DNA from 4 places in the Actinomadura citrea genome. Region 1 is predicted to be linked to each of the others. Evidence: riboswitches for the same ligand, from Rfam matches in the RefSeq annotation. Region 1 holds a riboswitch; each other region holds the start of a gene.
What was found. Region 1 has a riboswitch for cyclic di-AMP ahead of BJ999_RS04750 (C40 family peptidase). Riboswitches for the same ligand answer to the same signal wherever they lie in the genome.
Positions count from the first base shown of each region.

Region 2: linked by a shared signal. The riboswitch ahead of BJ999_RS17750 (CHAP domain-containing protein) and the one ahead of BJ999_RS04750 (C40 family peptidase) in region 1 are both predicted to bind cyclic di-AMP.
Region 3: linked by a shared signal. The riboswitch ahead of BJ999_RS25290 (CHAP domain-containing protein) and the one ahead of BJ999_RS04750 (C40 family peptidase) in region 1 are both predicted to bind cyclic di-AMP.
Region 4: linked by a shared signal. The riboswitch ahead of BJ999_RS14145 (CHAP domain-containing protein) and the one ahead of BJ999_RS04750 (C40 family peptidase) in region 1 are both predicted to bind cyclic di-AMP.

Region 1 covers NZ_JACCBT010000001.1:962,430-969,755, reverse strand. Annotated here, with positions in the region: gene BJ999_RS04775 (MFS transporter) at 1-414, opposite strand, end outside; gene BJ999_RS04770 (alpha/beta hydrolase fold domain-containing protein) at 411-929, opposite strand; gene BJ999_RS04765 (alpha/beta hydrolase fold domain-containing protein) at 1,039-2,265, shown strand; gene BJ999_RS04760 (DUF305 domain-containing protein) at 2,299-2,922, opposite strand; gene BJ999_RS04755 (DUF6153 family protein) at 2,999-3,484, opposite strand; gene BJ999_RS04750 (C40 family peptidase) at 3,596-4,639, opposite strand; cyclic di-AMP (ydaO/yuaA leader) riboswitch at 4,643-4,788, opposite strand; gene BJ999_RS04745 (M56 family metallopeptidase) at 4,894-5,832, opposite strand; gene BJ999_RS04740 (BlaI/MecI/CopY family transcriptional regulator) at 5,837-6,214, opposite strand; gene BJ999_RS04735 (MMPL family transporter) at 6,219-7,326, opposite strand, start outside.
Region 2 covers NZ_JACCBT010000001.1:3,764,092-3,771,417, reverse strand. Annotated here, with positions in the region: gene BJ999_RS17755 (bifunctional glycosyltransferase/CDP-glycerol:glycerophosphate glycerophosphotransferase) at 1-1,561, opposite strand, end outside; gene BJ999_RS17750 (CHAP domain-containing protein) at 1,766-2,533, opposite strand; cyclic di-AMP (ydaO/yuaA leader) riboswitch at 2,545-2,700, opposite strand; gene BJ999_RS17745 (PP2C family protein-serine/threonine phosphatase) at 3,167-5,059, opposite strand; gene BJ999_RS17740 (serine hydrolase family protein) at 5,245-6,120, opposite strand; tRNA gene BJ999_RS17735 (tRNA-Pro) at 6,214-6,287, shown strand; gene BJ999_RS43605 (SDR family NAD(P)-dependent oxidoreductase) at 6,952-7,326, opposite strand, start outside.
Region 3 covers NZ_JACCBT010000001.1:5,425,390-5,432,715, reverse strand. Annotated here, with positions in the region: gene BJ999_RS43715 (FtsX-like permease family protein) at 1-50, shown strand, start outside; gene BJ999_RS25315 (alpha/beta hydrolase) at 263-1,105, opposite strand; gene BJ999_RS25310 (alpha/beta fold hydrolase) at 1,193-2,014, opposite strand; gene BJ999_RS25305 (hypothetical protein) at 2,364-2,585, shown strand; gene BJ999_RS25300 (hypothetical protein) at 2,560-2,820, opposite strand; gene BJ999_RS25295 (hypothetical protein) at 2,880-3,134, shown strand; cyclic di-AMP (ydaO/yuaA leader) riboswitch at 3,909-4,058, shown strand; gene BJ999_RS25290 (CHAP domain-containing protein) at 4,073-4,762, shown strand; gene BJ999_RS42345 (septal ring lytic transglycosylase RlpA family protein) at 4,947-5,693, shown strand; gene BJ999_RS25280 (hypothetical protein) at 5,780-6,142, opposite strand; gene BJ999_RS25275 (MFS transporter) at 6,193-7,326, shown strand, end outside.
Region 4 covers NZ_JACCBT010000001.1:2,996,862-3,004,187, reverse strand. Annotated here, with positions in the region: gene BJ999_RS14160 (DEDD exonuclease domain-containing protein) at 1-827, opposite strand, end outside; gene BJ999_RS14155 (NYN domain-containing protein) at 1,131-2,396, shown strand; gene BJ999_RS42940 (C40 family peptidase) at 2,658-3,620, shown strand; cyclic di-AMP (ydaO/yuaA leader) riboswitch at 4,116-4,314, shown strand; cyclic di-AMP (ydaO/yuaA leader) riboswitch at 4,450-4,605, shown strand; gene BJ999_RS14145 (CHAP domain-containing protein) at 4,615-5,451, shown strand; gene BJ999_RS14140 (gluzincin family metallopeptidase) at 5,491-6,759, shown strand; gene BJ999_RS14135 (M48 family metallopeptidase) at 6,756-7,326, shown strand, end outside.

The DNA.
Region 1 (7,326 bases):
CGCGCTCGCCCGCTGCCGGGGATCGGCGAACATCGTCGTGATCATGCCGAGGGTGCACGGGGTGAGCGCGGCCCCGGCGACGCCGAGCACGGCGCGCGCCGCGATCAGCGCGGCCGGGCTCGCGGCGGACGCGGCCAGGCACGAGGCGATCCCGAACGCGGCGGCGCCGGCCAGCAGCAGCCGCCGGCGGCCGATCCGGTCGCCGAGCGCGCCCATCGTGACGAGGAACCCGGCGACCATGAACCCGTACACGTCCATGATCCACAGCTGCTCGGTGCCGCTCGCGCCGAGGGCGATGCTCAGCTCCGGCAGCGCCATGATCATGACGAACATGTCCACCGAGACCAGCAGCGCCGGCAGGGCGAGGACGGCCAGCGCGATCCATTCGCGGCGTCCGGCGCGGGGCGGGGTCATCGGGCGCTCCCCTCGTCGGCGGGGATCTGGTCGACGGGGACGCCGGCGGCCCGCAGGCGCCCGGCGTAGGCGCGCCCGTCGTCGTCCGGGCCGGTGACGACGGTGGCGTCGGCGACCCCGGCCAGGTCGGGCGCGAACCCTTCGGGCAGCCGGGGGCGCACGAGGATCTGGCGTTCCAGCGGCGGCCAGCCCTCGTCCCGGGCCAGCAGGGCGAGCCCGGCGGCGATGGCCGCCCCGGCTCCCCGCCCGGCGACGACGAGGCGCGCGGGCGCGGCACCGAGTTCGGCGGCGTGGTCGGCGGCCCAGCCGAGCGCGGCGGCCGCGTCGTCCAGCGCGCCGGGCCGGGCGGCGTCGAGTTCCGGGGAGAGGGCGACGGCGTGCGGGCCGAGGCCGTCCGGTGCCCCGTCGAAGTGCAGCAACAGGCGCGTGTCGTCCGTACCGGACCAGCGCACGCCGGCCCTCAGTGGCCCGGACGCGCCGCGCAGGTGGATGTCCACCCGTTTCGTCGTTGTCATGGCATCGACCGTGGCAGCGCGGCCCGTCCTGAGGGAAAGGCCGTTCGTGCATGACGGTCGTGCGTGAACGGCATCACCACGGCGGGCGCGGCCCGGCGACAATGGCGGCATGCCGGACGACACCCCACCGCGCGTGCTCAGGCTGCCCCAGGCGCCCGACGCGATCGAGCTGCGCCATCTGCGCGCGTTCGTCGCCGTCGCCGAGGAGCTGAACTTCGGCCGCGCCGCCGGGCGCCTGTACCTGTCGCAGCCCGCACTGAGCCGCCAGATCCAGGGCCTGGAACGCCTGGTCGGCTGCGACCTGCTGAACCGCTCGACGCACCGGGTGGAGCTGACCCTCGCCGGCGAGGCCCTGCTCGACCGGGCGAGGACCCTGCTGGCCGGCGTGGACGACGCGATCGCGACCACCCGCTCGATCGGCGGCGAGGCGTCCGGCCGCGCTGGCAGGCTGTGGCAGCCGATCGCCGACCGCAACCGCCTCGGCGGCGACCTCGGGGAGATGGGTTCCGAGTACGAGACCATGCTCGCCGGCTTCGAGCCGCCGCCGGAGGTCGCGGTCAGGCCGGTGAAGGCGGGCGGCGTCCCGGCCCTGCGGCTGACGCCGCCGGACGCCTCACCGTCGCGCGTCCTCCACCTGCACGGGGGCGGCTTCGTGATGGGCTCGGCGTACGGGTACCGGCCCCTGGCGGGGGCGCTCGCGGCGGCCGCCGGGTGCGAGGTGGTCGTCCCGGACTACCGGCTCGCGCCGGAGTTCCCCTTCCCGGCGGCCCTCGACGACGCGGCGGGCGCCTACCTCTGGCTGCTCGAAACGACACCGCCCGAGCAGATCGTGATCGCCGCCGACTCCTCGGGGGCGAGCCTGGCCCTGTCCCTGCTGCTCGCGCTGAAGGACCGGCGCCTCCCCCTGCCCGGCGGCGCCGCCCTGTTCTGCCCGTGGATCGACCTGGCCTGCACGGTCCTCGAAGAGGAGCCGGCCGGCCCCCAGCCCGTGGTGACCGGCCGCGTGATGCGCCAGTGCGTCGAGCACTACCTCGCGGGGCACACCCTGGACGACCCGCTGGTGAACCCGCTGGCCCGCCCGGACCACCTGCGGGGCCTGCCGCCCCTGCTGGTCCAGGCGGGCACGGGCGACCACCTCGTCGGCCAGGCCCGCCGCCTGGCGGAGGAGGCCTGCGAGCAGGACGTGGACGCGCGCCTGGAGCTCTACCCGGTGGCCACCCACGGGTTCCACCTCTTCTGGACGTTCCTCCCAGAGGCGGCCCGAGCCCTGGACCAGGCAGGACGCTTCATCCGCGACGTCACCACGCCGTCCACCCAACACCGAACCGGCTCCTGAAGAGGGCCGCTCCCGCCCGGCGCCGGGCGATCGTCACCGCTTCAGCAGGGTCCGCATCTTGGCGATCTCGGCGGTCTGGGAGGAGACGATGTTCCCGGCCAACTGCTGGGCGGGCGGGAACTGCCCGGACGACCGTTCGGTCCCGGCCATCGCCACGGCGCCCTCGTGATGCTCGATCATCATCTTCAGGAACGCCTTGTCGAACGCCTCGCCCTTGGCCGCCCCCAGCTCCTTCATGTCCTTCTCGCTCATCATGCCGTCCGTGCCGCCGTGGTGCATGCCGCCCATGCCGGTCGTGCCCGGCGAGGGAACCGGGGCGTCCCAGCTCTTCAGCCACGCGCCGAGCTGCTGGATCTCCGGTGCCTGCGCCTTCTTGATGTCGGCGGCCAGGGCCTTCACCTGCGTCGACGAGGCGCGGGTGGCGGCGAGGCCGGCCATCTCGATCGCCTGCCGGTGATGCGGGATCATCATCTGCGCGAACATGACGTCCTGGCCGTTGTGCGGTCCGGCCTGCCCGCCGCCCGGCGACGCCGAGTGGCCGGGCATGGAGTGAGAGGGCATCGGGTGGCCCGTCGAGCCGCCGTCGTCGCCGTCGCCACAGGCGGCCAGCGCGATCGCCAGGGCCGGGACGGTGAGGAGCGCGAACGCTCGCTTCATGGTGGTGAGCCTTCCGTGTCGAGTGCTGTGATCGGTGGTCGGCGGCGGCGCCCGCTCTCGGGCGCCGCTGGACCTGTCACAGCCTCAGCACGCTCAATCGGTGCAGGGACGGTCTCGGCGGCGGCCGTCCGACCAGCAGGATGCGGATCCGTGTCAGCCTCGACACGGCCACCGGCGGCGTCCTCCGCAGGCACAGCGTGAGAAGAACCGTGACGAGCGCGAGCAGCGTCAGCATGGCCAGGCAGACCTGGCCGCCGGGATGGTCCGAGTGGCGGTCGGAGTGATGGTCGCCGGACCGGTCGTCCTGGGGCGGGCGGTGCCCCGTCACCGCTCCGGTGACGGGGGCCGCGTGCCCGGCGGCCATGGACGGCAGCGGAACGCCGCTCATCTCGACCGGGCTCGACGTGGCTTGGAAGCCGTGCATCGCCAGCAGACCGAGAAGCACGAACAGGCCGGACGCAAGCCGGAGGACGTCGCGGCGCAACGACCGCCTCAGCCGTCCCGCCCGCCGTCCGGTGTTCGCGCCGTCCCGTCCAGGGCGGCCGCCGACGTGCGTTCTCATCCCGGAGCCCAGGGCGGCGAAGGGTGATCGGCCATCGGCGGCCGGGCACCGGGGGCGGGCGGCATCTCGGAGGTCAGGCGGCATCTCGGGGGTCAGGCGACATCTCGGGGGTCAGGCGACACGGACTCCGCCGGCGAACGGGCGGCCGGCGAGGGGGGCGATCTTGACGACGTCGCCGGTCTGCGGTGCGTGGACCATGTTGCCGTTGCCGATGTACATGCCCATGTGGTGCAGGTCGCTGTGGAAGAACACCAGGTCGCCGGGCTTCAGCTGGCTCATGCTCACGTGGGTCCCGGCGTTGTACTGGCTGCCGGTGTAGTGGCCGAGGGTGATGCCGACCTGCGCGTAGGCGTACAGGGTCAGGCCGGAGCAGTCGAAGCCCTTGATGTTGGCGCCCTGCGCGGTGCCGTAGCTCGGGCCGGACGCGGTGCCGCCGCCCCAGGAGTAGGGCACGCCCTGCTGGGCCAGGGCGGCCCGGACGGCCGTCATCGCCTTGGCCGAGGCTCCGCCGGAGCTGAGGTTGGGGATGGAGCCGGGCCGCGCGCCGGCGGTCTTGAACGTGCCGAGCTGCTTCTCGACCTTCTTGAGCTTGACCTGGAGTTCCCGGCGCTTCTTCTTCGCCTCGCCGGTGAGCGCGCGCACCTGGGCGGCGCGCTGCTCGGCGGCCTTGCGGGACCGGTCGGCGCCCTGCATCACCTGGAGCATCTGCGTGATGCGGGTGTCGTTCTGCTTGGCGAAGTAGTTGAGGGTGGCCGACTGGTCCAGGACGGCCTGCGGGTCGGAGGACGAGGCGAAGGTGATGGCCGGGTCCGCCGGGCCGTTCTTGTAGCTGTCCGCGGCGATCTTCGCCATGCGTTCGCGCGCCTCGTCCAGTGCCTGCTTCTGGCGCAGGGCGCTGCCCTTGGCGAGTTTCGCGGCGTGCTCGGCCTGCTTGAGGCGTTCGCGCAGGCCGTTGTACTGCTCGCTGAGCTTCTCGGCCTCGTCGGCGAGCTTCTCCTGTTGCGCGGTCAGTTGCTTGCGCGTCGGCTTGGGCTCGGCGTGGGCGGGCGCGGGCGCGAGGAGCCCGGCGGACAGCGCGAAGGCGGCCGTCCATGCCGTGCCGGTGCGGATCCTGCGGCGGGCTGTCGTTCGGGGGCCGGCAGCTCGTCGCTGCATGCGGTGTCCTCTCCTGTACCGCCTACCGGGTCAGCTGACGGGTTCGGGCCGGAGTCGCCCTACCGTCCTGGTGGGACGGATTCACCCCTGAAGATCGGGTCCCCGGTTCCCCGGACGGAGCCGTCCGCGGGATTCGGCGCGGTCGCCGGCCGTCCCCGGCGGGGACGTCGGACCGTGACCTCCTACGGAGCGTAGGAGGTTTACGGTCGGTTCGCCACCGAAGCGGAGGATTTCCCCAAAAGCCACATACCGCCTCAGCACGTCGCGGCGAGCTCGGCGATCGCCACGGCCCCGGCCAGGAGCGGCGCGGCCACCGCCGCCACCACGAAGAGACCCGCCGCGAGCCGGACGGCGCGCCGCGGCCTCGCCCGAGCGGCGCCCTCCAACCGCAGCACCCGCTCCATCAGCGCACCGGCGGCCGGCGCGCCCGCGGCCCCGAGCGCCCCCGCGACGGCGGGCGCCGCCGAAAGCCGGCACAGCGCGCCGACCAGCGGCTGCGTGCCGTGGGCGCGGACCGCGGCGTCGTCCGCGGCCATCTCCAGCAGCAGCGGCAGCCGCGCCTTCGCGCGCCGGACGGTCGGCAGCCACGGCAGCATGGCGTGGACCAGGTCCACGGCCAGCAGGAGCACGTGGTGGCGCTGGCGCAGGTGCGCCCGCTCATGCGCCAGGACGGCGCCGAGCTCTTCGGCGCTGAGCACCTGCTGGGCCCCGGTGCTGACCACGATCGCGCGGTGCCGGGACGGCAGCGAGTACGCCACGGCCACGGGGTGGTCGAGGACGAGGACGTCCGGATGGCGGCGGTCCTCGCGGGCGACCAGCCGCAGCATCTCCCGGTGCCGCCGGCGGTGGCGCACGGCCCGGCCGAGCCTCGGCAGGCCGCGGGCGAGCACGGCGGCGCAGGCCGCGACGAGGACGGCGGTCGCGACGGCCGCGGCGGCGGTGGCGATCCGGCCGTGGTGGGGCAGGCAGTCGCGCAGCCGGGACAGGAATCCGTGGCCCGGGCCCGGCGGCGCGAGCAGCGCCGCCGCCGCGATCCCCGCCGCGGCGATGCACGTTCCGGCGAGAGCGGCCGCCCAGCAGGCGACGGCCGTCCCGGGGCCGACGGCCGAGCGCCTGAGGAGATCCAGAACGGGCCCCGCCGCGCACCCCAGCACGACCACCGAAACGACCAGGCCGGTCACCAGGACGATCACGCGGTCACGCGTCCTCGCCGGCGGTCCGCCGCCGCAGGGCGTCCAGGAGGTGCCGGGCGTCCTCCGGCGGGACGCTCTCGGCGAACCTCGCCAGGATGGCGCCGTGGTCCGCGGCCTCGCTCAACGCGTCCATCATCAGCTCGACCGCGTACTCCTCCCGCGGCCGCGTCGGGCCGTAGCGGAAGGCCGGGCCGTCCTGCGTGCGCCGGAGGAGGCCCTTCTGCGCCAGGCGTTCGGCCACGGTCTGCACGGTGTTGTAGGCCAGCGCCTTCTCCGCGTCCTCGTTCAGCTCGGCCAGCAGTTCACGGACCCGCAGCGGACGGGGGGCCGCCCAGAGCACGTCCATGATGGAGCGTTCGAGCGATCCTCCGAGTGCGGACACGCGGTCACCTCCGTCCCGCCCACATTGTGCCGGACGTCTCCCGCGAACCGGCCCCCTGGAGCGGGGTTTCTCCAGCATGGGCGGGGCCCCGACGGCCGGGCATCCACCAGTTGGCTCGGCCGCACAGCTCCATCACCGCGGGGACGAGGACCATCCGGACGACGGTGGCGTCGACGAACACGGCGACGGCCATCCCGAGCCCGATCTGCTTGACCGAGACGTCGGGGCCGAGCAGGGACGTCGAGAAGACGGCGATCATGATGGCGGCCGCGGCGGTGATGACCTTGGCGGTGCGCGCCAGGCCGCGGGTGACGGCCGTCCGGGTGTCGCCGGTGCGCTCGTACTCCTCCCGGACCCGCGAGATCAGGAAGACCTCGTAGTCCATGGACAGGCCGAACAGGAGCGGGAACATCATCATCGGTACCCAGGTGGTGATCGGCATGGCGGTGGGGAAACCGAGGGCCGAGCCGAGCCACCCCCACTGGACGACCGCGACCAGCACGCCGTAGGCGGCGCCGATCGACAGCAGGTTCATCACCGCGGCCTGCAGCGCGATCGTGACCGACCGGACCAGCGCGACCAGCAGCGCCAGGGACAGGGCGACGACGACCGCGATCATCAGGGGCAGACGGGAGCCGACCTCCTCGGCGATGTCGATCGCGCCGGCGTTCGGGCCGCCCACCTGGACCCCGCCGCCGCCCGGCGCCCCGGGCAGGACGTCGTCGCGCAGCCGGTGCACCAGATCCGCGGTCGCCTCGTCCTGGGCGCCGCTCTCGGGGAAGGCCATGAACGTGGCCGCCCGCCCGTCCTTACTGATCCGGGGCGGTGTGACGGAGGCGATGCCCTCGGTCCGGCCGACCGCCTCGACGACGGGACGCAGATCGGCGTCCGCGGACCCGACCCGCGCGGCGAAGATCAGGGGCGCGCCGTAGCCGGGCCCGAAGCCCTCGGAGAGAATCGTGTACGAGGTGTGGCTGCTCCGGTCGTGCGGCTGGACGCTCGCGTCGGGCAGGCTCAGCCGCATCGACAGCACGGGGGCGGCCAGCACCAGCAGGCCCGTCCCCGCCAGGACCGCGGCGGCCAGCGGCCTGCGCTGCACCACGGCGGCCCAG
Region 2 (7,326 bases), 2.8 Mb from region 1:
TGACGTACGAGCGGAGCCGGTCCCCCGCGAACCGTGTCAGCCGCGGCCGGACGGGCAGCGCGACGCCGCCGAGCGACGGCGAACCGCGGCCCTCACCGAGCCGGGTGACCACCTCCTCGCCGTCCACCCGGATGCGCAGCCGGACGTCCCAGACGGGGTCGACGAACCCGAAAGGGCGGATCTTCTGGACGGGGTCGAACTCGGCCCGCCAGGTGAGCCGGTCGCCCTCGTGCCGGACGGACGCGCGGACCCGTCCGGTCCTCGAGCGGCGGCGCCGGTCGCGGAACTCCAGCGTCCCGGACAGCTCGGCTCCCCGCGGGATCCGCTCCAGCGGGTTCAGCACGTAGCCGGCCATGAGCACGCGGCCGCCGCGCGTCTCCAGCCGTGTGACGGTGTTCGCCGGGCGCAGCTCCCGGAGGGGCCGCACGTGGAAGCCGAAGGCCGTGACGTCCAGGACGCGGCGGCCGAGCGTGCCGCGCGGGCGCCCGGCCCCCCAGTAGACGCGCCCGTCCCGCTCCACGAGGCGGGCGCGCAGCTCGGGACGTTTCACGGGGTCGTACTCGGCGGCGGCGAGAGCCCCCGTGTGGTCGCCCTCGCGGATCAGGTGCGCCGCGATCGCGGGCAGCGGGTTGGCCTGCTCGAAGACCCGCGGGTCCAGCTCGGCCAGGTAGGCGGCGGCCAGGTCGAGGAAGCGCGCCTGGTGGTCGGGGTCGCGGTCGCGCAGCTCGCGCAGGTAGAGCACCAGGTCGTGGTTGACGAACTTGACGTCCTTGGCCCGCTGCAGGTCGTAGGCGCCGCGCAGCGCGAAGAGCATGTCGATGCGGCGGTGGATCTCCAGCCGGTCGGCGAAGTTGGCCGGCTCGGCGCGCCGGTTGGAGATCGACGGCGCCGGCGTCCGCTCCCTGACCAGCCAGTTGTAGACGCGGTGCGGGATCAGGGCGGTCCGTCCCGCCTCCAGGTAGGCCTCGGCGGTGAACAGCAGGTCCTCGTAGTGCAGCCGCTCGACGAACCGCAGCCCGTGCTCCTCCAGGAAGCCGCGCCGGTACGCCTTGTTGGTCGAGAGGGTGTCGTAGAGGAGATCGGGGTTCTCGCTCAGCGAGTCGTAGACGACGCTGTGCCGGTAGAGCCACGGGTACCAGGGGCGGATCCGCCCCTTGGCGCCCTCGGGCAGGTCGAGGAAGATCCGGTCGCAGAGCCCCGAGACCATGTCGGCGCCGGTGTCCTCGGCGGCGGCGAGGAGGTTGAGGCAGGCGTGCCGGTCCAGCAGATCGTCGCTGTCGAGGAACATCACGTACCGGCCGGTGGACGCCTCGATCCCGGTGTTGCGGGGGCGGCCGCAGCCGCCGGAGTTGACCGGCAGGTGGACGGCCCGGACCCGCCCCGGATGGGCTGCGGCGAGCCGGTCGGCGGCCTCGCCCGTGCCGTCGGTGCTCGCGTCGTCGACGATCAACGTCTCGACGCCGCCCAGGGACTGCGCCAGCGCCGAGGCCACCGCCCGCGGAAGCCTCCGGGCGTCGTTGTAGGCGATCACCACCACGCTGACATCCGGGCGCACCGCCATGGGCATCCCCCTCCGCAGACTCCGGCGTGCTGGATACCTATCCAGGAACTCCGCACTGAGCTCCAAGGGGGATCAAAGGCTGTCAACGCTTAGCATTACCCACCGTCAGCGGAGGCATTGGGCACAACACCCGGAACGCCAGAAGGCGCCCGGCGGGAGGCCGGGCGCCTTCGTCACACGTGCGCCGTCTCGTAGGGCGTCGCGTCAGCGGGCGTAGTCGGGGTAGCCGTAGCCGACGACCTGCGACTTGTCGCGGACCTTCTTCTGCACCGCGTTGTCGGTGTTGCCCTCGATGGTGGAGATGGTGCCGTTGCCGTTGTCCTTGACGACGATGCCGACGTGGTCGATGTCGCCGATGCCGGCCTTCGAGCCGTCCTGCCAGTCGTAGAACACCACGGCGCCGGGCTTGGCGGTGTGGCCCCAGCGATCGGTCTGCTTGAACCAGCTGGCGTGCTGGACGGTGTAGGCGTCCCAGCCCATGTTCTTGACGCCGGTCTGGGCGCCGAGCCAGGAGACGAACATGTTGCACCACTGGGCGCCGTTGTACTCCTTGACCGAGAAGCCGCCGTCGCGCTTGGCGGTGGCCTTTGCCTGGGGAGTCGAGACGTACCACTTGTGGTACTTGGTCTCACCACCCTTGCCCTCGTGGATGCCGACCTGCTTCTGCGCGAGCTTGATCACTTCAGCGGGCTTGACGGCGTGCGGGGGGACCTTGAAGCCCTCGCGCCGGGCCTCGGCCGCGGCGTTCTCGGCCTTCACCGTCTTGGCCTTGGAGGACTTGTGCGCGGTGGTGCCCTGCTCGGCGACCACCGCCGTCTGGGTGGAGGTGTCGGCGACCGCGCGGCCGCCGGCGAGGGGGTTGACCACAGAGAGCCCGACCGCGCCCGCCAGGACCGCGCCTACGGCGACGCCGACGGCCTTGTCCTCGGGGCTGAGGCGGTTGAGCGAAAGTCGATCGAAAAGACCGGACATGCAGGGAATCTCCTTGTCTTCCATGGCGCCTACCGGGTTAGCTGACGGATTCGGGCATGGAAGCAGCCCTACGGCGCGACTCTCGGGCGCGCCGATTCACCCCAGAAACGTGGGTCCCCGGCTCCGTTCCGGTCGCACTGACCGGACGGACTCGGCCTCGCACCGCGCGAGCGGTGCAGGTTTACGGATTTCTCACTGACAGATCTTGATGAGGGGGCGCGCGTCACTGGCGCGCATCGCGTGCGGATTCCGCTCCGCGATCCTCGGCCGCGCATGGTGCGGCCGGTGGCAACGCATGGGACGCGTTGCGTGATTCGGGATCGAAGGTACCAACCTTCTCAAGAAAAGCAAACCAGGCATAAAGCAAAGTCTTGCCTGCTCAAGGCCCTTCCAAGAGACTCCCAACACCGGGACGGCGCCGCCTCTTCCCGATCTTTGTCGAGACGCCCCTCAGCCCCTTGCCCGCCGTACTTACCGGGCCTTCGGGAAAAGGTAAAGAAGATCGAATGGGGGGCGGCCGGCACTCCCGCCCCCGGTCTCCACCACCCGCCCGCCCCTCCGGGTGAGGCGCACGTCACATTCGGCGATCTCCGCTGGTCAGGCGTGCGGTTCGTCACCGCGAGGCTCGGACGATCACTCCACGTGGATGGCGAAGAGCGTGGTGTCGTCCGCCGCCCGGTCGTGCTCCATCCGCGCGAGAACCTCGTCCAGCACCCGGTCGGGACGCGTGGAGGAGTCCTGCAGGATGTGGGTCAGGCGGGCGATCCGCTCGTCCAGATCCGCGTCCCTGCGCTCCACCAGGCCGTCGGTGTAGAGGAAGAGCATGTCGCCCGGCTTCAGCCCGGTGGTGATCGTCGTGTACTCCCAGCCGGCCATGGCGCCGAGCATCGGGTCGCGGACCACCTCCAGCGGGGTCGCCCGCCCGTCCCGCACCAGGATCGGCGGCGGATGGCCCGCGCACGTCCACTCCAGGAGGTGCCGGGACGGGTCGTAGTGGGCGACGATGGCGGTGCCCGTCGCGGGCGGGTCCATGGCGCCGATCAGCTCGTTCAGCCAGCCGACCAGCCGTCCCGCCCGCTCCCCCGTGCAGGCGAGGCCCAGCAGGCCGTTCCGGGTCCGCGCCATCGCCGCCGCCGCCGGCAGCCCGTGCCCGGCGGCGTCCCCGATGGCGAACATCGCCCGCCCGTCCTGCAGCGCACGGGTCGCGAACCAGTCGCCGCCGATACGGGCCGTGCTCTCCGCCGCCATGCTGCGGATCGAGGTGCGCATGCCCGGGAGCTGCTCGACCTCGTCCTCGTCCGGCAGGATGGCCCGCCGCAGCGTCACCGCCACGCGCCGCTCCTGCGCCGTCCGCGCCTGCTGGCGCAGCATCTGCCGCCGGGTCTCGGCCAGCGCGTGCTCCACCCCGCGCCGCCGGGTGATGTCCTGCGAGACGATGTTGATCGAGACGGGCAGCCCGGACTCGCCGAGCACGGGCTCGGCGAACACCCACAGATGGCGGGGCGCCCCGTCAGGGCCGGTCACGCGGTGCTCCGCCTCCACCGGTTCGCGGCGCGAGAACATCGTCTGGACGGCCTCCTCGACCAGCGGAAGGTCGTCGTCGGCCACGACCTTCGGCAGGTCGTGCGGCATCGGCGGCACCTCGTCGGGAGAGAGGCCGTAGTTGGCCAGCATCTGCGGCGTCCAGTCCGCCTCCCCGGTCGCCAGGTCCCACTCCCCGAACCCGATCAGGGCGAGCCGCTCGACCCGCTCCAGCCGCCGCGCGACGCGGTCCTCGGTCAGGTGGTACCGCCAGGTCACGCAGACGCCCGTCGGCACCCGCACGCACCGCACGCTCATCCGCGACGAGCGGGACAGGCCGCGCTGAGCGGTCGAGTACTGGATCGAGGGACGTTCCAACCGCGTCCCGGACTCCAGGACCCCGACATAGTCGTCGAACAGCCCGCTGAGCACCGCCCCCGGGTCCGTCCGCAGCAACCGCAGTCCGGTCAGCTCCTCCCGGCCCCGCCCGAACATGTCCTTGGCGACGCCGTTGAGCTCAGCGAAGAGGAAGTCGGCCACGTTGCCGTCCGGCCCCCGCACCGGGACCAGATGGGCCGCGGAGTCGAGCGCGCCCTCCAGCACCGCCGTCGCCGCCGGATCGTCGGGCACCCGCGCGAGGATCTCCACGTCCCCCGCGGTGTCCTCGGCCGTCACCCGGCGCAGCACGTCCTCGGCCTCCGACAGGACGGCCTGGCGCTCCGTGGGGACCTCCTCGGCGCGCGGCGCCCGGCGCCCCGCCAGCACGGCCCCCACCGGCCCGCCGCCCCCGTCCTTGACCAGCAGCGATGCCGCCTCGGCCATCTCGATGTCCAGGTCGCGCGCGAGCCAGATCAGGTGCTGCAGGGCCTCGCCCGGCGGGACGCCGAGACGCCGGGCCAGCACGACCCGCGCCTCCGCCATGACCGCACGGTCGTGCGCGGCTCCCCGCAGGTCTTCCAGGTCCGCAACGTGCACCCCGGGCTGGGTGCCCTCCGCTTCCGCCAACCCTTGTCCCCCGTTCGGCGTCACCTGCCCTTGGGAGAAAAAAGCTACATACGTCAGTGAGGGGCTATTCGCCCATCCACGGGCAAAGACTCTAGATCTTTGCCCGGGTTTTCCCTGCACGCCCGAACTCGACCGCTTCCGGTGACCATCTCAAAACGGACCAGTTCCACGTCCTGTGACCCACGTCACACCCGTGCCACCTGCCGCGTCAGCGAAGTGATCCGCGCCGCCGCCGTCCGGAACGACGTCCCCGCCGGATGCAGCGTCAGCACCACCACGATCTTGTCCCCCACCACGCCCGTCGTGTGCAGCACGGGCCGTCCGAGCCCCAGGTCGGGCCGCCACGCCGCCGGCCGCACGCTGCACGGCTCCGCCGGCGTCTCCCCGAACCCGGACCACCCCTGCTTGACGGCCCACGGCCGCTCCACCGCCCGCGGAATCCCGAACGTCTGGTCGAACCCGTCCGTCCCGCAGGGCGTCGACCTCCGCAACTGCGCGAGCACGAACTCCCGCTGCCCCTCCGGCGCCTCGTCCAGCAGATACCGGTACATCCGCACGACGTCCCGCGCACTGAGCGCCGTGTAACCCCAGAACCCGGGCTTCTCCGCGGGCGGCGGCGCGGTGTCCTCCAACCCGGCCTTCCGCACCATCCGCTCGATGATCCGCGCCCGCCCGCCCCGGCGCCAGAACTCCGTGGCCGCCCCGTCGTCGCTCGACCGCAGCATCGGCACCAGCAGCCGGCGGTCGGCATCCGACACCTCATGCCGATCCATGTAGTCCAGCGCGATGAGGATCTTCACCACCGAGGCCGACCGGAACGTCCGCCGCGTCGCCCGCGCGGCCACCACCCGCCCCGAGCCCCGGTCGAACACCTCGTACGAGGCCCGCACCCCCGCCGGCACCCGCACGACCGGCGCCTTGGACGGCGCCGCCGAAGCCCGCGGCTCGGACCCCGTCGGCTCAGGACTCCCGCTCACCGACCGAGTCCCTCCGCCGTCCCCGCACCCGCACACCAGCCCCAGGCCCACGACCCCGGCCAGCACCGCCCGCAAACGCACCATCAGGCCTGCCTACCAGAGATCAGCGCCCCCGTATCTCGGTACGCACGACCCCGCAGACTGCGCTAGAGTAATCACGCCCGCTCAAACGGGCACCGGGACGTAGCGCAGTTTGGCAGCGCACTTGACTGGGGGTCAAGGGGTCGTGGGTTCAAATCCCGCCGTCCCGACAAGAAAGACCAGCTCAGAGGCCGTTTCTCCACCACGGAGAACCGGCCTCTTGATCGTTAGTTAGCCGTTCGTTAGCGAACTAGGCCGCCCCCAGCGGCACTCGACCGGTTCACACGGGACCAGGAAGACCGGCCTCCGCCCGCTCCGCCCCACCGGATGTTCACACGTCCCGCCACCCGCCTGCCCGCCCTTCGGCGACCCGCGATCAACCGAGCGCCCGATGACCAGCACAGGCCGCCCCAGCCGATCGACACCGCAAGGTCATTTCGCGGCGGCCGGGCTCCTCCACGGAACCGTTCGCCCGCCGCCACATCAACGTGAACGGCACCTACTCCTTCAGCCGGCCCGACCTCGGCCCCACCGGCGTCCGCGCGCTCCGCCGACACCGACCAGCCCGACTGGGATGAAGATCAGTCATAGTGCCTGCCACTGGATCCACCGCGGGTCGCCGGGAGGCAAGGGCATGAAATCCGGTGTTGGTCCACGGATCCGGCGGTGGAGTGGACGGCGTCCGCCTCGTCCCCGGTCGTCCGATGCTGCCAGGCCGCCGCTCGCCTCGAACCCCTCCTCCTCGGGGTGGCTGAGAAGCCCCCGATGGGCTCCGGGGTGGTCGGGCTTCGCGGCGGGCCGGGCTGGTGGTCGATGTACGGGAGGTAAGGGGGTTCAGCTGTTCTTGAAGGGGTTGAGGGTTTTGCCGGCGAGGTAGCCCAGGCGGATGGGCAGGGGTTTCATGGCGGCGGCGGAGATCTTGTTGACGAGGCCGGGGACGCAGACGGGTTTGCCTTTCTGGACGGCGGTCCATCCTTCGGCCACGACGGCTTCGGGTTGCTGCCACAGGATGCCGGGGAGGTGGTTGGCTTTGTCGCGTGTGCCCATGACGTCGTGGAATTCGGTGTGGGTGAAGCCGGGGCACAGGGCGGTGACGTGGATACCGTGGGGTTTGAGTTCCATGTCGAGGGCTTGGGAGGTGTTGAGGACGTAGGACTTGATGCCGGTGTAGAGCAGGCTGGCTGCGGGCGGGGCGAACGCGGCGACGGA
Region 3 (7,326 bases), 4.5 Mb from region 1:
TGACCGCAACGCGAATCGTCCTGCGAACCCGCCCCGGCGCCAGGCCATAATCGGCTCATCCCACGCGCCCGGCCTGGGGACCCCGCCCCTGGCCGGGCGCCGGCGTCGGACGGGTGGCGTCACTCGCGCCCCAGCAGATCGCACTCGGCGATCGCATCAAGAACGGCCTCGCGCCTGATCACCGTGATCGTGGTCAGCCGATGCCCAGCCGGTAGGGATCCCAGTACCTGCTGCTACCGCCGCGGCCTTTCTGCGTGGGTTGTCAGACGGACCGCTGGACGAAGTCGAGGGCGGTCTCGGCGACCTCTTGCCAGGCGTGGTCGATGGTGAGGGAGTGGCCCCGGTTCGGCATCTTCACGATCTCCGTGACGGAAGGGTTGCGCTTCTGTCGTTTGTAGGCGGCGTTCGCGATCGCCCAGGGCACCGTGTGGTCCTTTTCGCCGTCGATGAACAGCAGGGGACCGCGGTCGGGGCTCTTCGTGTCGACCTTCGCCTCGGTCCACGGATTGAGATTCGCGTTGCCCATCTGCATGAGAGCGAGCCCAGAGCCGGCGACGTGGAAGTTGTCGTAGAGCTTCCGCGCCTCCTTGTCGTCCAGCGCATTCGCCCATCCGTAGGTGAACTGGTCGAACGTGAGAGTGATCGCGCGATCGCGCGTCAGCGGGTTGACCAGGAATGGGCCCGCCGCCTTGAGCACGGAGGCCGGCAGCGGCAGAACGCCCCGGAAGATCCCGGGGTCGATGGCCACCGTGGCCGCCGAGAGGCCCTGGCCCGCCAGCATTTCCGCCAGAAGACCCCCGGTCGAGTGCCCGATCAGCACCGGCCGCCTGTCCAGGGCGTTGACGATCTCGGTGGTGTGGTCGGCGATCTGCTTCAAGGTCTTCTTGGCGAGGACGCCCGGGTTCGCCCTGGCCGCTTCCACCGTTTCCGGATCGTCCGGCCAATCCGGGGTCAGCGGTGCGTAGCCCGCCTGCGTGAAGAAGTCCACCCAGTTGGCCCAGCTGCTCGGCAGCAGCCAGAGCCCGTGGATGAGGACGACCGGGGTGTTGTGAGAGGCGTTGGCCGCCTCGATCTCCCGGTACTCCCGCTCAGAGATTGACGGCATGCCAACCCTCCTTCGGTCGGGTGAAAGTCAACTCGTCGCCTCCTCCGCTCGCCGATCGACGGAAGCGCTCGGAACCGGGTGTGCCGGTCAGCTTCGGAGGAAGGCCAGCAGTTCGGCGTTGAGCTGGTCTTGGTGGGTGGCTGTGATGCCGTGGGGGGCGCCGGGGTAGTAGACGTCCTTGGCGCCCTTGATCAGCCGGGCGGATTTGATCGCCGAGTCCTTGACCGGGACGATCTGGTCGTCCTCGCCGTGCAGCACCAGAGTCGGCACATCGAATTTGGCGAGGTCGTCGTGGAAGTCGGTCTCGGAAAAGGCCTTGATGCTCTCGTAGGCGTTGAGGAGACCCGATTGCATGCTCCACAGCCAGAACTGATCCAGCACTCCCTGGGAGATGCCGGCACCGGGCCGGTTGGCGCCATAGAACTGGATGGCCAGATCCTGGTAGAACTGCGAACGGTCGTTGAAGAGGGCCTCGCGCATGTCGTCGAAGACCTCGATCGGGAGGCCTTCGGGGTTGGCTTCGGTCTTCACCATGATCGGGGGCACCGCCGCGATCAGGACCGCCTTGGCCACCCGGCTCGTGCCGTGCCGGCCGATGTAGCGCGCGACCTCCCCGCCGCCGGTGGAGTGGCCCACCAGCGTGGCATCCCTGAGGTCGAGCGCCTCGATCACCGCGGCGAGATCGTCGGCGTAGCCGTCCATGTCATTGCTCGTGGAGGTCTGGCTGGATCGGCCGTGACCGCGCCGATCGTGCGCGACCACCCGATAGCCGTGCTGGACGAGGAACAGCATCTGGCCGTCCCATGCGTCGGAGCTCAACGGCCAGCCGTGCGAGAACGTCACGGCCGGGCCCTCGCCCCAATCCTTGTAATAGATCTCCGTACCGTCATGGGTAGTGATCGTGCTCATGGCACCGGCTCCCTGTTGAAGGCGAGGCCGATACGGAACACCGTCGACCCCACCGGTCTCGTCGAGTCCGTAGAACACTCGGTCCTGTCCATGGCCCGCGACTTGCCACGCTGGGCATGGATCCTCCCTCCCCTCGAAGGATGAGCACTTAACTTCAGAGTGTGGAAAGCCTGGCAGTAAGACGGTGAATTTCGCTTTACGTGCACCCTCCCCTTGACCGGCGTGTCCTGCGTCCACCGGATCATCACCGACCTCGCCGTCGACGTGACCCCGGCCGGGCTCGTCCTCGCCGAGTGCGCCCCCGGCGTGACGCCCGAGACCGTCCCCCGTCGCCGTCGCCGTCGCCGCCGTGGTCGCCGGACCGGAAGCCATCGGCCGCCACCGCCTCGTCCGTCCCGTCCACTCCTCGGGCTCCCTCGGAACGTCCTCGCACGGCGCCCTGGTGGACACCGATGTCGCGCGCGCCATGCTGGCTCAGGACCTGACCGGCCTGCGCGACCACGGCTCGCACCCGCTCCACTCGCGTGCCCAGGGGCGCGCCTGGTTCAGGTTGGTGGCCGCCGAGACGTGACAGGCCCCACACCCCGGCTCGCTCGATGGAGGCCGCGTGGGTGCCGTGGATGGAGCACGACGTCCCAGAACTCCTCGAACCTGAGGTAGAAGACGTCTTCGACCTCGCGCCGGATGTTGTGCACGAGGCGTTCGACCTCTCGGAGCAGGGCTTGCTCGTACGCGAAGGAGCGGCTGATCATGCCGTATCCGTGGTATTTCCGGTATCCGGCAAAGGTGCGCACGCGGTCGGTCATCCGCTCGGCGTCCTCGGCCTTCCGGGCCCGAAACGTGACCTGAGCAGTCTGGAGAACAGATGTCCCACGACGAAGACCCACTCTGCGCCGTCTTCATGCCGGCTCTGGTGGTGATCCTGCATGCGGCTGAGCAGGAGAAGGGCGAGCCGCTGACGGAAGCGGAGGTGCTCGCCATCCGCGACGATGCGGTATGCATGACCGTCCCGCTCAGCGTCGCAGACGACCTTGAGCGATCTCGCGGGTACTCCGACATTCCGCCCGCAGACTGCTGGCATGCGTGGCTCTCCGTTCGGGAGCAGATCGCGGCCGAGTAGGTCGGGAGGAGAACAGGACGGGTCAGCAGGCGGGTGATATCGAGCGTCTTGCGGGTGCGGAGTTTGAAGGGCGGGCGGAACGGAGCGGATTACGGCGGTCCGGTGAGGCTGGTGCCGGTGTGGGCGGCTTGGCCGGCACGTTCGCCGCGGCCATGGCGATCGCCGGAGGGATGCCGTGGCCAGGGCCAGGGAGTTGACGACGCTCCCCGCGATCAGACGATCCGCCTGAGCCGGTGGTCGGAGTACGGAGTCGCTGCGGACGCCGGGCGGGGCGCCCACGACGAGGTGAATGACGGCCGTGAGCGCCGACCTCGCCGCTCACGGTGGTGGCCTGGCGTGCACGGTGCTCGGTCCAGAACCCCGCGTTGCTCCTCCGACCCTGGCGTTGTTCACCGGCTCGCCTCCGGCATCGTCGTAGGCGGCGGGGGATCCGCCTCCACGCTCGGGCCCGGTCGGCTCAGTCCGATAGCTCAAGGATGACGAGCTGAGCGGTACGCAAATTTCAGGCACCGTTGAGCGGTCCGGTTGAGGGTGTCGCACCGAAAATCTTGGTCCAGCTTGACTGGACCGCAGCCCTTGCGTTGAGGGGGTTTTGTGAAGTCTTTGCAGGTCGGTCAGGTCGTTGGGGCGTGCTTGACGAAATATGGGGCGGCTTGAACCTGTTGTGGCTCTGTGACCGACGGGGAAGCCCGTCCGGAGCGCCCGAACAGATCATGAAGGGCGCATCAAGTCCCTGATCATCAGGACGGCCGATCAAGGCACGTCCGCCGCCGAGTCCGCAGAGCGCCGATCACGGCCGAGCGGAGCCGGGGACCCACCGAAACACCGGGGTGAATCCGCACCCCCGCCGTGCGCGGGGTCGCGGTAGGGCCACTTCCACGCCCGAACCCGACAGCTAACCCGGTAGGCGGACTGGAAGAACTCAGGAGAACCTTTTCATGACCGCTCGTACCTTCGACCTGACCAAGCGCATGGGCACCCGCGTGGCCGCCGGAGCCGTCCTCTCAATGGCAGGTGTGTTCGGCTTCGCCTCCCTGGCCCCGTCCGCCCAGGCGGACACCAAGCCCGCGAACACCGCGCACGTTGCCGAGGTGTCCAAGGCCGACGCCAACGGCGCCAAGACCGGCGGCCAGAGCGCCAAGGCCGGCGCCTCCGCGCAGGACGTCATCAAGCTCGCCCGCACGCAGGTCGGCACCCACGAGGACGCCTCGGGCAACAGCAAGTTCAACAACTGGTACATCGGCTCGTCGCTGGGCGAGCTGAACGCCCACCGCATCGGTGCCGAGAGCGCCTCCGTCTACAAGGGCCAGTCCTGGTGCGACATGTTCGTGTCCTGGCTGGGCCAGCACACCGGCACCAAGGGAATGGGCGCCGACGCCTACACCGTCAGCCACGCCCAGTGGTTCAAGAAGACCGGCCGCTTCGGCCAGACGCCGAAGCCCGGCGCCGTGGTCTTCTTCGCCTGGAACGGCGGCGGCATCAAGGGTGTCGAACACGTCGGCATCGTCGTGAAGGACAACCACGACGGCACCATCAACACCATCGAGGGCAACACCGGTGACGCGGTGAAGAAGAAGGTCCGCGACACCTCCACCGTCGCCGGCTACGGCTACCCCGAGTACCGGTGAGCCGGGGCCGCTGAGCGGCCCCTTGCCCGCACCGTCAAGCGGTGCTCCCCCTCTCCACCCGCGCGATCACACCCACGTCGCGAGCACGCCCACGTGCCGTGCGCCGGATCCGTCATGCCCGAACGGCGAGTCCATCACGCCGAAGGCATGGCCCGGCGCCCGGCCCACCGAGCAAAGGATGAACATGCAGCAGCGAACCGCCCTTATCGGTACCGCCCTCGCGGGCATCCTGGTCGCGGGCGTGGCGGTCGAGGCTGCCCATGGGGCCCCGGCGGACAAGCCGATGGCGCACACGGTCACCGGGCAGCAGGTCACCGGGCACAAGGTCACCGGGCAGTTGGTGACCGGGCAGCAGGTGTCCGGGCACAAGGTCACCGACCAGCTGGTGTCCGGGCACAAGGTCACCGACCAGGTGGTGACCGGGCAGCAGGCCGCCGGGCACAAGGTCACCGGCCATAAGGTCACCGGCCAGCAGGTGGCCGGGCAGCACGACGCGAAGGCCACCCGCCACACCACCGGCAAGGCCGCTTCGAAGAGCCACGCCGTCCTGTCGGGCAGCACCACCGCGTCCTACTTCTGGGACGACGGCTCGGGCGTGAACGGCGACACCGGCGCCCCGGCGGGCGGCAAGCCGATGCAGAAGGGCCTGTTCGCCAGCCCGAGCTGGCCCATGCACACCAAGGTCAAGGTCACCTACAAGGGGCGCAGCGTCACCGGCTTCGTCGGGGACCGCGGGCCGGGCGAGCCGTCGCACCGCGGCGTCATGCTCGACCTCGACACCTACACCTTCCGCCACCTGGTGGACGGCAAGAAGCCGAACAGCAAGTACGACACGGGCACCTCGGCGGGCCACCTGAAGGGCGTCAAGTACGAGGTCCTGTCCTGGGGCCACGGCATGGGCAAGAAGGGCGCCCCGAAGCCCCTCGGCTGACCAAGCCCGTCCAGGTGATCCCCTCCTGGCCACCCCGACCCCCCACCACAGGCCCCGCTCCCGTCCTCGGACGAGAGCGGGGTCCGTCACGTCCGGGGCAGAAATGCAGGCAGCGACGTCGTTGTCAGCGGACTGTCGCGGTGCCGTCGTCTGTGATCGTCCAGCTCCAGTAGCGGCCCCAGAAAGGGACCGGTGATCGATCGGGCCCCCTCATAGACGGTGTCCGCCAGGAGGCCGACCACGCCGAAGACCATGACGAACCGCCATGGCGACAAGGCCGCAGCCTGGGCTCCCTTGCCGTCGACCGAGCACGCGTCGATTTCAACATCAAGGGTGACTTCTCCGGCGGGCTGGTGCTGATTACCGTCTCTGGCGAACGTTAAAGACGGCCCCGCCGAGGCCCACCACGTCGGGTCGGGGTGCAGGGCGCTCGGCTCGACACGGCTCAACGCTGACTGGGCTGGAGGACATGACGGAAGCCTCATCGCGGGCTCGTCGGTTGTTCCTGGGCGGGCAGTCGGTGTCTTTGCTCGGTGACGGCTGCGCGGTGCTCGCTGTGCCGCTGCTGGTCCTGCAGTTGACCCGTGACCCGTTGGCGGCGGGTCTGGCGGCCGCCCCGCGCGGGATCGGCTATCTGCTGGTCGGACTGCCCGCGGGGCCGGTCGTGGACCGGCTGAATCCGTGGAGGGTGCTGGTCGCCATGGATGTGCTCCGCGCCGGGGTCTTCGTGGTCCTTCCCGGGCTTGTGTGGCTGGGGGCTGCCCCGTTGGGGGGCGTGCTGGCCCTGGCGTTCGTGGGCGGGGCGGCCACGGTGTTCTTCGACGCCGCGTTGACCGTCGCCGTGAAGGACCTGTTCCCGGCCGAGGGGTTGCTGAGGGCCAACTCGGTGTTGGAGAGCGCCGGGCGGACGTCGCAGATGGTCGGCCCGGCCATCGTCGCTCTGCTCGCCACCTGGATCGGTGTCGAAACCGCGTTACTGATCAACGCGGCGACCTTCGCGGTTTCGCTGGCCACCCTGGTGCCGCTGCTGATCGAGGTGAGGGCGGGGCGGACGCGGGGCGGTGGCGCCCGGGATGCGCGGTCGGCCGGTCTTCTGGCACCCGGCAGAGCCGACCGGGCCCGGACGACACCGAGGTCGGCCCGCCTGATGCTCCGCAGGCTCGGTGAGGATCTTTGGGAGGGCCTGCGGTTCATCGTCGGCTTTCGCCCGCTGCTGGCCCTCACCATCGTTCAGACCTTGGTCAACCTCTGCCTGGCGGTGGACACCCTGATCGTCTACTTCGCCCGCGTGCAGCTGGGCCTTCCGACGCCGCTGGTCGCCGCCGTGATCACGGCGGGCGGGGCCGGCGGGATCGCCGGGGCGGTCACGGCTCCGTTCATCGCGGCGCGGCTGGGTGCGCTGCCCTCGATCAGCCTGGGCATCCTGCTGGCGGCCGGCTCGCTGCTGGTCATGGGAGCCAGCACTGGATGGGCGCCCCTGCTGGCCGCCAACGCCGTGCAGGTGTGGGCGGTGTCGATCGCCAGCGTGATCAACCGCAGCACCCGGCAGCGCTGGATTCCCCGCGAGCTTCTCGGACGGGTCACGACGGCGGCACGGGCGCTGTTCGTCGCGGCGACCCCTGTCGGTGCCACC
Region 4 (7,326 bases), 2.0 Mb from region 1:
CGCCGGCGCGTCTCCGAGCCGGTGAAGTAGCTGCGCACGCGCGAGCGCAGGTCGCCGCTCTTGCCCACGTACAGGACCTCGCCGGCGTGGTCCTCGAACAGGTAGACGCCGGGGGTGGAGGGGACGTCGTCGGCGAGGTGCCGCTTGCGGCGCTGCTCGGGGGTGGGCGCCTTGGCGAAGCCCCGCATCTCCTCCAGCGAGGTGACGCCGAACGAGCCGAGCCGCTCGATCAGGCCGTGCAGCACCTCCACGGTGGCGCGGGCGTCGGCGAGGGCCCGGTGCGTGGGCTCGTTGGACGTCCGGAAGAAGCGGGCCAGCGTGCCGAGCTTGCAGTTGGGCACCTCGTCGCGGGAGAGCACGCGCCGCGCCAGGTCGACGGTGTCGACGACCGCGAACGCGGGCCAGGCGTAGCCGTTCGCGGCGCACGCGGCCTTGAGGAAGCCGATGTCGAACGAGGCGTTGTGCGCGACGAGGACGCAGCCGCGCGCGAACTCCAGGAACGCCGGCAGCACCGACTCGATCCGCGGCGCGGCCGTCACCATCGCCGTGGTGATGCCGGTCAGCGCGGTGATGAACGGCGGGACGGGACCGCCCGGATCGACCAGCGTGCCGAGCTCGCCGAGCTCCTCTCCGCCGCGCACCTTCACCGCACCGATCTCGGTGATGGCCGAGTCGGCCGCCGAGCCGCCGGTGGTCTCCAGGTCGACCACCACGAAAGTGACGTCGCGGAGGGGGGTGCCGAGGTCGTCCAGGGTGCCCTGGACGCCGTGCCCCTGGGCTCCGCGCCCCGGGACTCCGCGCCCTTGGACACCGTGCGCAGCCGTCATGTGCGCGACCGTAGAGGACCCCACCGACAGAACTTCGTGCCGCTAGGGTTGGGGGGCGCCGGGACGTCCCGCCGGGCGGGGGCCGCGAGGACGGGCGGGAGGCATCCCGCCGAGGGCCGGGCGCGATCCGTCCGATCGCACGTTCGCCCTGGTTAGGGCGGGGCGCGCTCGGGAACACACAGCCCACCGGCGGCGCAGCCCGGAAGGAGCGGGATCATCGACAGCGGTCCCGAAGCGACCCCCGGCGACGGGGAGCCCGCGGAGAAGCCGACCCGCCCGCTGCCCGAGGCCGTTCGGCAGGGCGTGGTGGAGGTCGCCGCCGAGCTGATCGGGTCGCTGCCCTCCGACGAGGTCCCCGTGCCGCTGCGCCGGTTCGCGCGGTTCGAGCGCCGCAAGCGCGCCAGGCTCGCGGGCCAGCACATCGCGGCGGTGCTGGAGAAGGACGGGGAGTTCCGGCGCCGGGTCGCCGTGCCGCTCCGGGAGGCGCAGGCCGACCTGGTGGAGGCGGTCGAGGGCGGGGAGGTGCCGCCCGCGGCCGACCCGGTGCGCGTCGCGGTGCTGGCCTACCTGCTGCGCCCCGCGGGCTGGACCGGGCTGGTGGAGTCCGCGCGCGAGGAGCTGACGCGCTCGGCGACCGCGTCGGAGGAGCAGGAGGCCGAGCGCCGCATCGCCGCGCTGAAGGCCGAGCTGGCCGCGACCCGCGACGCCCGCGGCGCCGAGCTGGCCAAGCTGCGCACCGAGCTGCGCGAGACCAAGGCCGAGGTCGCGGACCTGCGCCGCAAGCTGCACGACGCGCGCACCCGCTTCCGGGCCGCGGAGGAGCGCGCCCACGCGGTCGCGGCGGAGACCGATCGCGAGCTCGCCGCCGCGCGCGAGTCGACCGCCGCGTCGGAGAAGGAGCTCCGCAAGCTGCGCGCCCGGGCCGTGCGGGCGGAGGAGGCGGCCGAGACCGCCAAGCGGGCCGCGCGCGAGGGCCGCAACGTCGACGACGTGCGGCTGCGGATGCTGCTGGACGCGCTCGTGGACGCGGCGCAGGGCGTCCGCCGGGAACTGGCCCTGCCCTCCACCATCGGCCGTCCCGCCGACGCGGTGGGCGGTCTGGAGCCGGACCGGCTGGCGCACCGCGCGCTGCCCGGCCGGGCCCTGTCCGACAGCGACCCGCAGCTGCTGGACCGACTGCTGACGCTTCCGCAGGTGCACCTGGTGGTGGACGGCTACAACGTCACCAAGACCGGGTACGGGGAGCTGCCGCTGGCCGACCAGCGCAGCCGGCTGCTTTCGGGGCTCGGCGGGCTCGCCGCGCAGACGCGCGCCGAGGTGACGTGCGTGTTCGACGGCGCGGAACTGGACGCGCCGGTCGCCATCGCGGCGCCGCGCGGCGTGCGGGTGCTGTTCAGCCGCCCGGGCCAGACGGCCGACGAGCTGATCGGCGAGCTCGTGCGGGCCGAGCCCCCCGGCCGGTCGGTGGTCGTGGTGTCGTCCGACCGGGAGGTCGCCGACGCCGCACGGCGCGCCAGCGCGCGTCCCTGCCCGTCCTCCCTGCTGCTGCGCAGGCTGGGCCGCTCCTAAGGTGCCGATAAGGCTCCGATAAGGCAAGCCTCGCCGTAAGTGATCATGTCGTCACTGAAAGTGGACAATATACACAGATGTCAATCAAAGAGTGATGAATCGGTTGTGACAGCTGTTGCCCCTCGCTAATGTCGGCGGCTGACGTCGTGGACGAGAGGGGCGAAACCGACCGTGGCCAATGATCACATCGGGGCACCGGCGCAGCGGCCTGGCCGCAGGGCAGGCTCTGCGGGCAGAGGCGGCTCCCGTCGCCTGGCGGCCGTGGCCGGCCTGACCGTGGCGGTCTCCCTGACCTGCTCCCCGGTGGTGGCGCACGCCGAGCCCAAGCCGACCCGGGCGCAGGCCCAGAAGGCGCTCGACAAGCTCAACGAGAAGATGGACCAGAAGGTCGAGCAGTTCAACCAGAACCGCGAGAAGCTCAAGGTCGCCAAGAAGAAGTTCGACGCCGCGACCAAGGCGAGCAAGCAGGAGCAGGCCAGCTTCGAGGAGCAGCGGTCCAAGATCGCTCAGATGGCGGCCACCGCCTACAAGAACGGTGACTCGGCCGACGTCACCGGCTTCGTCGGCAGCAAGGACCCGCAGTCGATCCTCGACCAGGCCGCCGTCTTCTCGCACCTGTCGCAGGAGCGCAGCTCCCAGCTCACCCAGTTCCTCGCGACCGCCCAGCGGCTCCGCCGCGAGCAGTCCCAGGCGAAGTCCGCCTACGACGAGGTGAAGTCGAAGCAGGACGAGCTGAAGAAGCAGAAGCTCGAACTCGACAAGCAGGTGAAGAAGCAGAAGGCGATCGTGCGCCGGCTCAGCCCGAACACGCCGTCGGGCTCGGGCGGCCCCGGCGGCGGCACCGGCGGCACCTACAACGGGCCGGCCAGCGGTCCGGCCCGCGCGGCGCTCGACTTCGCCTACGCCCAGCTCGGCAAGCCCTACTCCTACGGCGCCGAGGGCCCTGGCTCCTACGACTGCTCCGGCCTCACCATGAAGTCCTGGGCCGCCGCGGGCGTCGGCATCACCCGCACCACCAACTCCCAGTACGCCGCGACCAAGCGGGTGGCCAAGAGCAACCTCCAGCCGGGCGACCTGGTGTTCTTCAGCAGCCTCGGCCACGTCGGCCTCTACGTGGGCGGCGGCAAGATGATCCACGCCCCGCACACCGGCGACGTCGTCAGGATCGCCGACATCACCTCCGGCTACTACCTGAGCAACTACTACGGCGCAGGGCGCCCCTGACGCACCGCCCCGACACCCCCGCCCCGCGGGCGTGACGGAGCCTCATCGACAACGGACCAGGCCTGACCTGGTCCGTTGTTGGTTTTGGGGGGGTTTGCCTTCCTTTGGGGTTTTGGTACCTTGTCACCACTCACGGCGCCCTCCAGACGCCGCGGCCCCGCGGCGCCCACCCGGCGCCCCGGCCCCACGCGGCGCATCCAGCACCCGCGTGACGGCGGCGCGATCCACGTGCCGCTCCCCCAGGGCGGCACGCCCCACGTGCCGTCCCGCGGCGCCCGAAGGCGCCGCACGGTCTCGACGCAGACCGGCCTGTCCCGTCCACCGTGCGCACGCTCGCAGCGTGCATGGCGCTGAGCGCGCAGCCGCGGTGGCCTACACGGGGCAGATCCCCGGACGGTCCCGGAGACGGGCCGCCGTCCACCCACAACATCAGGCGCCGCTCGTTCGCACGCGGGAGACAGGTCCCGCGCCGGGCCCCATCTCGCCCCCAGGATCGCAGCGGCAGCGCCGAATCCGCTTCAGTGCGGAACCGGGGACCCATATCCGCCGGAGTTCGGACAACGTCTCCGAACGGGCATTCCGGCACCCGGGGTGAATCGGCGCGTCTCTCTCCGCAGTCCGGTGGGAGCCGCCGTAGGGCCACTTCCACGCCCGAACCCGTCAGCTAACCCGGTAGGCGTCTGGAAGAGAAGGAGTGAATCCCGCAGCGTTACCTGGGGCGTGGCCGCCACGCGGCCACGCCCCCACCCCCTGCACTCCGCGGGCGTCCGCGCCCGCCGAGATTCCCCATCCGAACCGGCGTGCCCGCCCCCGGGCACGTCACCGCCGAGTCCGCGGACCGCCGTGCCCTGCATGCGCGGCCGTCGTGGAACCGGGGACCCACTGCGTCCTTTTTGGGGTGAATCGGCCTGCCTTCACGGGCCGTAGGGCGGCTTCCACGCCCGAACCCGTCAGCTAACCCGGTAGGCGGCATGGAAGTCGAGGAGATCCCCCCGTGCCACGCTCGCACTGCAAGAAGACCCCCGGCAGGCACCGCAAGCCGAACTCCCTGTCCCTCACGTGGCGGACGACCGGCGGCGTGGTCGTCGGCGCCGCCGTGATCGGCACCGCCGCGGCCACCGCCCAGGCGTCGGTCCTGCCGTTCGGTTCCGCCCCGGCCCGGCCCGCCGCCGCGGCCGACCTGGCCCCGGGCCTGACGGCGCACGGCGACCCGTCCAGGCTCACGTCCCGGCGCTCGTCCGAGGACGAGCCCGAGACCACCGGCCCGAAGGCCCCGGCGAAGAAGAAGGACCGGCCCGCGCGGCCGCAGGCGACGACCTCCGCTAAGGCCGCCGCGAAGTCGCGGCCCACCGCCGCGCAGGCCATCGGGCTCGCCCGCTCGCAGGTGGGCGTCGAGGAGGACGGCGGCGGCGAGACCAAGTTCCAGGAGTGGTACATGGCCACGTCCCGCGCGCAGGAGACGCTCGCGCGCGACGGCGGCTCCCTCGACGGCTACGGGGACGCGAACTGGTGCGACATGTTCGTCTCCTGGGTGGGCGAGCAGATCGGCTTCACCGACCAGATCGGCAGCGACGCCTGGACGGTCGCCCACGCCCGCTGGTTCCAGGAGCACGGCCGCTGGGGCACCGAGCCGAGGCCCGGCGCGATCGTCTTCTTCGCGTGGGACGGCGGCGAGTCCGTCGACGACATCCAGCACGTCGGCATGGTGATCAAGAAGGTCGACGACGGCACGATCGAGACCGTCGAGGGCAACACCGACAACGCCGTCCGCGTAAGGGAACGTTCCACAGACGTCGTCGTCGGCTACGGCTACCCGGACTACCGGTCGTGACGGCGCCCCCCGTCCCGCGCCCTGCATAGGATCGCGCCCATGGAGGAAGGCCCCGGGCAGGACGCCCCCGTGACGCGGCGCAGGGTCCTCGCCCTCGGCGCGGGCGGGATCGGCGCCCTCCTCGCCGGCGGCGCCGGCCTGGCGGGCGCGCGCTCCGGCGGCGGGGCGGCGGGCGCCGGCGCGCGCCCCACCTCCCGGGCCGCCGGGACCTTCAGCCCGCACACGGCCGCCGCCGTTCTCACCAACCGCGCCCGCGCCGTCCGCGACGGCGACCGCATGGCGTTCCTCGCCACGGTGGGCGACGCCCCCGCCGCCTTCCAGGACGCCCAGTCCCGCGTGTACGGGAACCTCCGGAAGCTCCCCCTGGAAGGCTGGCGGGAGCGCATCGTCACGACCGAGGCCGTGGACGGCGGGACCGCCGTCGTCCGCGTCGAGGTGCGCTACCGGCTGCGCGGCTTCGACCGGAGCGACGTGGCCCGCACCCGCTACCTCACGCTGGCCCCGCGCGCCGGGACGTGGACGATCGTCGGCGACGGGACGTCCCGCGGCCTCGCCGACGACACCGACATCTGGGACTGCGGCCCCCTGACGGTGGTCAGGGGCCGCGCCGGCCTCGTCATCGGGGACGGCGCCGGCCTCGACGGCATCGCCGGGCGGCTGGACGCGGCCGTCCCGGGCGTCACGTCCGTGGTCGGCAAGGGGTGGGCGCAGCGGGTCGTCGCGCTCGTCCCCGCCGACGCGACCCTCGCCTCCGCGCTCGCAGGCCCCGGGCAGAGCCTCGGCCAGATCGCCGCGCTCGCCACCGTGGCCCCGGCCGCCGGGGGAGGCCGCGGCGAGGACCGCGTCATCGTCTCCCCCGGTACCTTCGGCCGCCTCAACGAACTCGGCCGCGACGTCGTCCTCGCCCACGAGCTGACCCACGTCGCCACCGGCGGCGCACGCGACCGGCGCACGCCGCTGTGGCTGATCGAGGGCTTCGCCGACTACGTCGGCTACCGGCACGTCAAGATCAGCACCCGGTCGGCGGCCGGCGAGCTGCGCCGCGAGGTCTCCGCCGGGCGCACGCCGTCCGCGCTGCCCGCCGCCGGCGCCTTCGCCGGCGGCTCCCCCCGCCTCTCCCAGGCCTACCAGGAGGCCTGGCTCGCCTGCCGGATGGTCGCCGACCGGTACGGTGAGGCGGCGCTGGTTCGGCTCTACCGGGCCGCGGGGCGCGCCCCGGAGGCCACGGCCCTGCGCGACGTGCTCGGCCTCACGCGGGAGCGCTTCACCGCACTCTGGCGCGACTACGTGAAGGAGGAGCTCGCATGAGCGAGGCGGAGACCGACGAGGACCGCGCCGAGGGCGCCGCCGCGGGGGCTCCCGGCGCCGCCCCCGCGCGGCGGCCCCGGATCGCCGCCGCCGTCACCGCCGCCGTGCTCTTCGCCGGGGTCGCGGCCGTCCTCGCCAGGACCACGCCGTGGAACCCGCTGCCCGGACACGTCCCCGGCGGGCGCGTGACACCCGACCCCGCGCTGGACTTCACCCCCGCCGAGATCGCCCGTTCCCGGGCGTTCGACTCGGCCGTCAACCCGCCCGCCTACACCGGGCTCCTCGTCGGCCTCGCCCTGATCCTGGTGCTGGGCTTCACGCCGCTGGGCGCCCGTTTCATCGGCTGGGCCACCGCCAAGCCCAGACGCAGGCCGATCCTCTCGACGGAGGACGACCCCCCACACCCCCCGAAGCGCCTCCGGCGCCGGCCGTCCCTCCCGAGGGGGGACGACCCCCCACACCCCCCGGAGCGCCTCCGGCGCCGGCCGTTGCGCATCATCCTCGCCGTCCTCGCCGTGACCACGCTCCTGCGCGTCGCCGGGCTGCCGTTCGACATCTGGAGCGAGT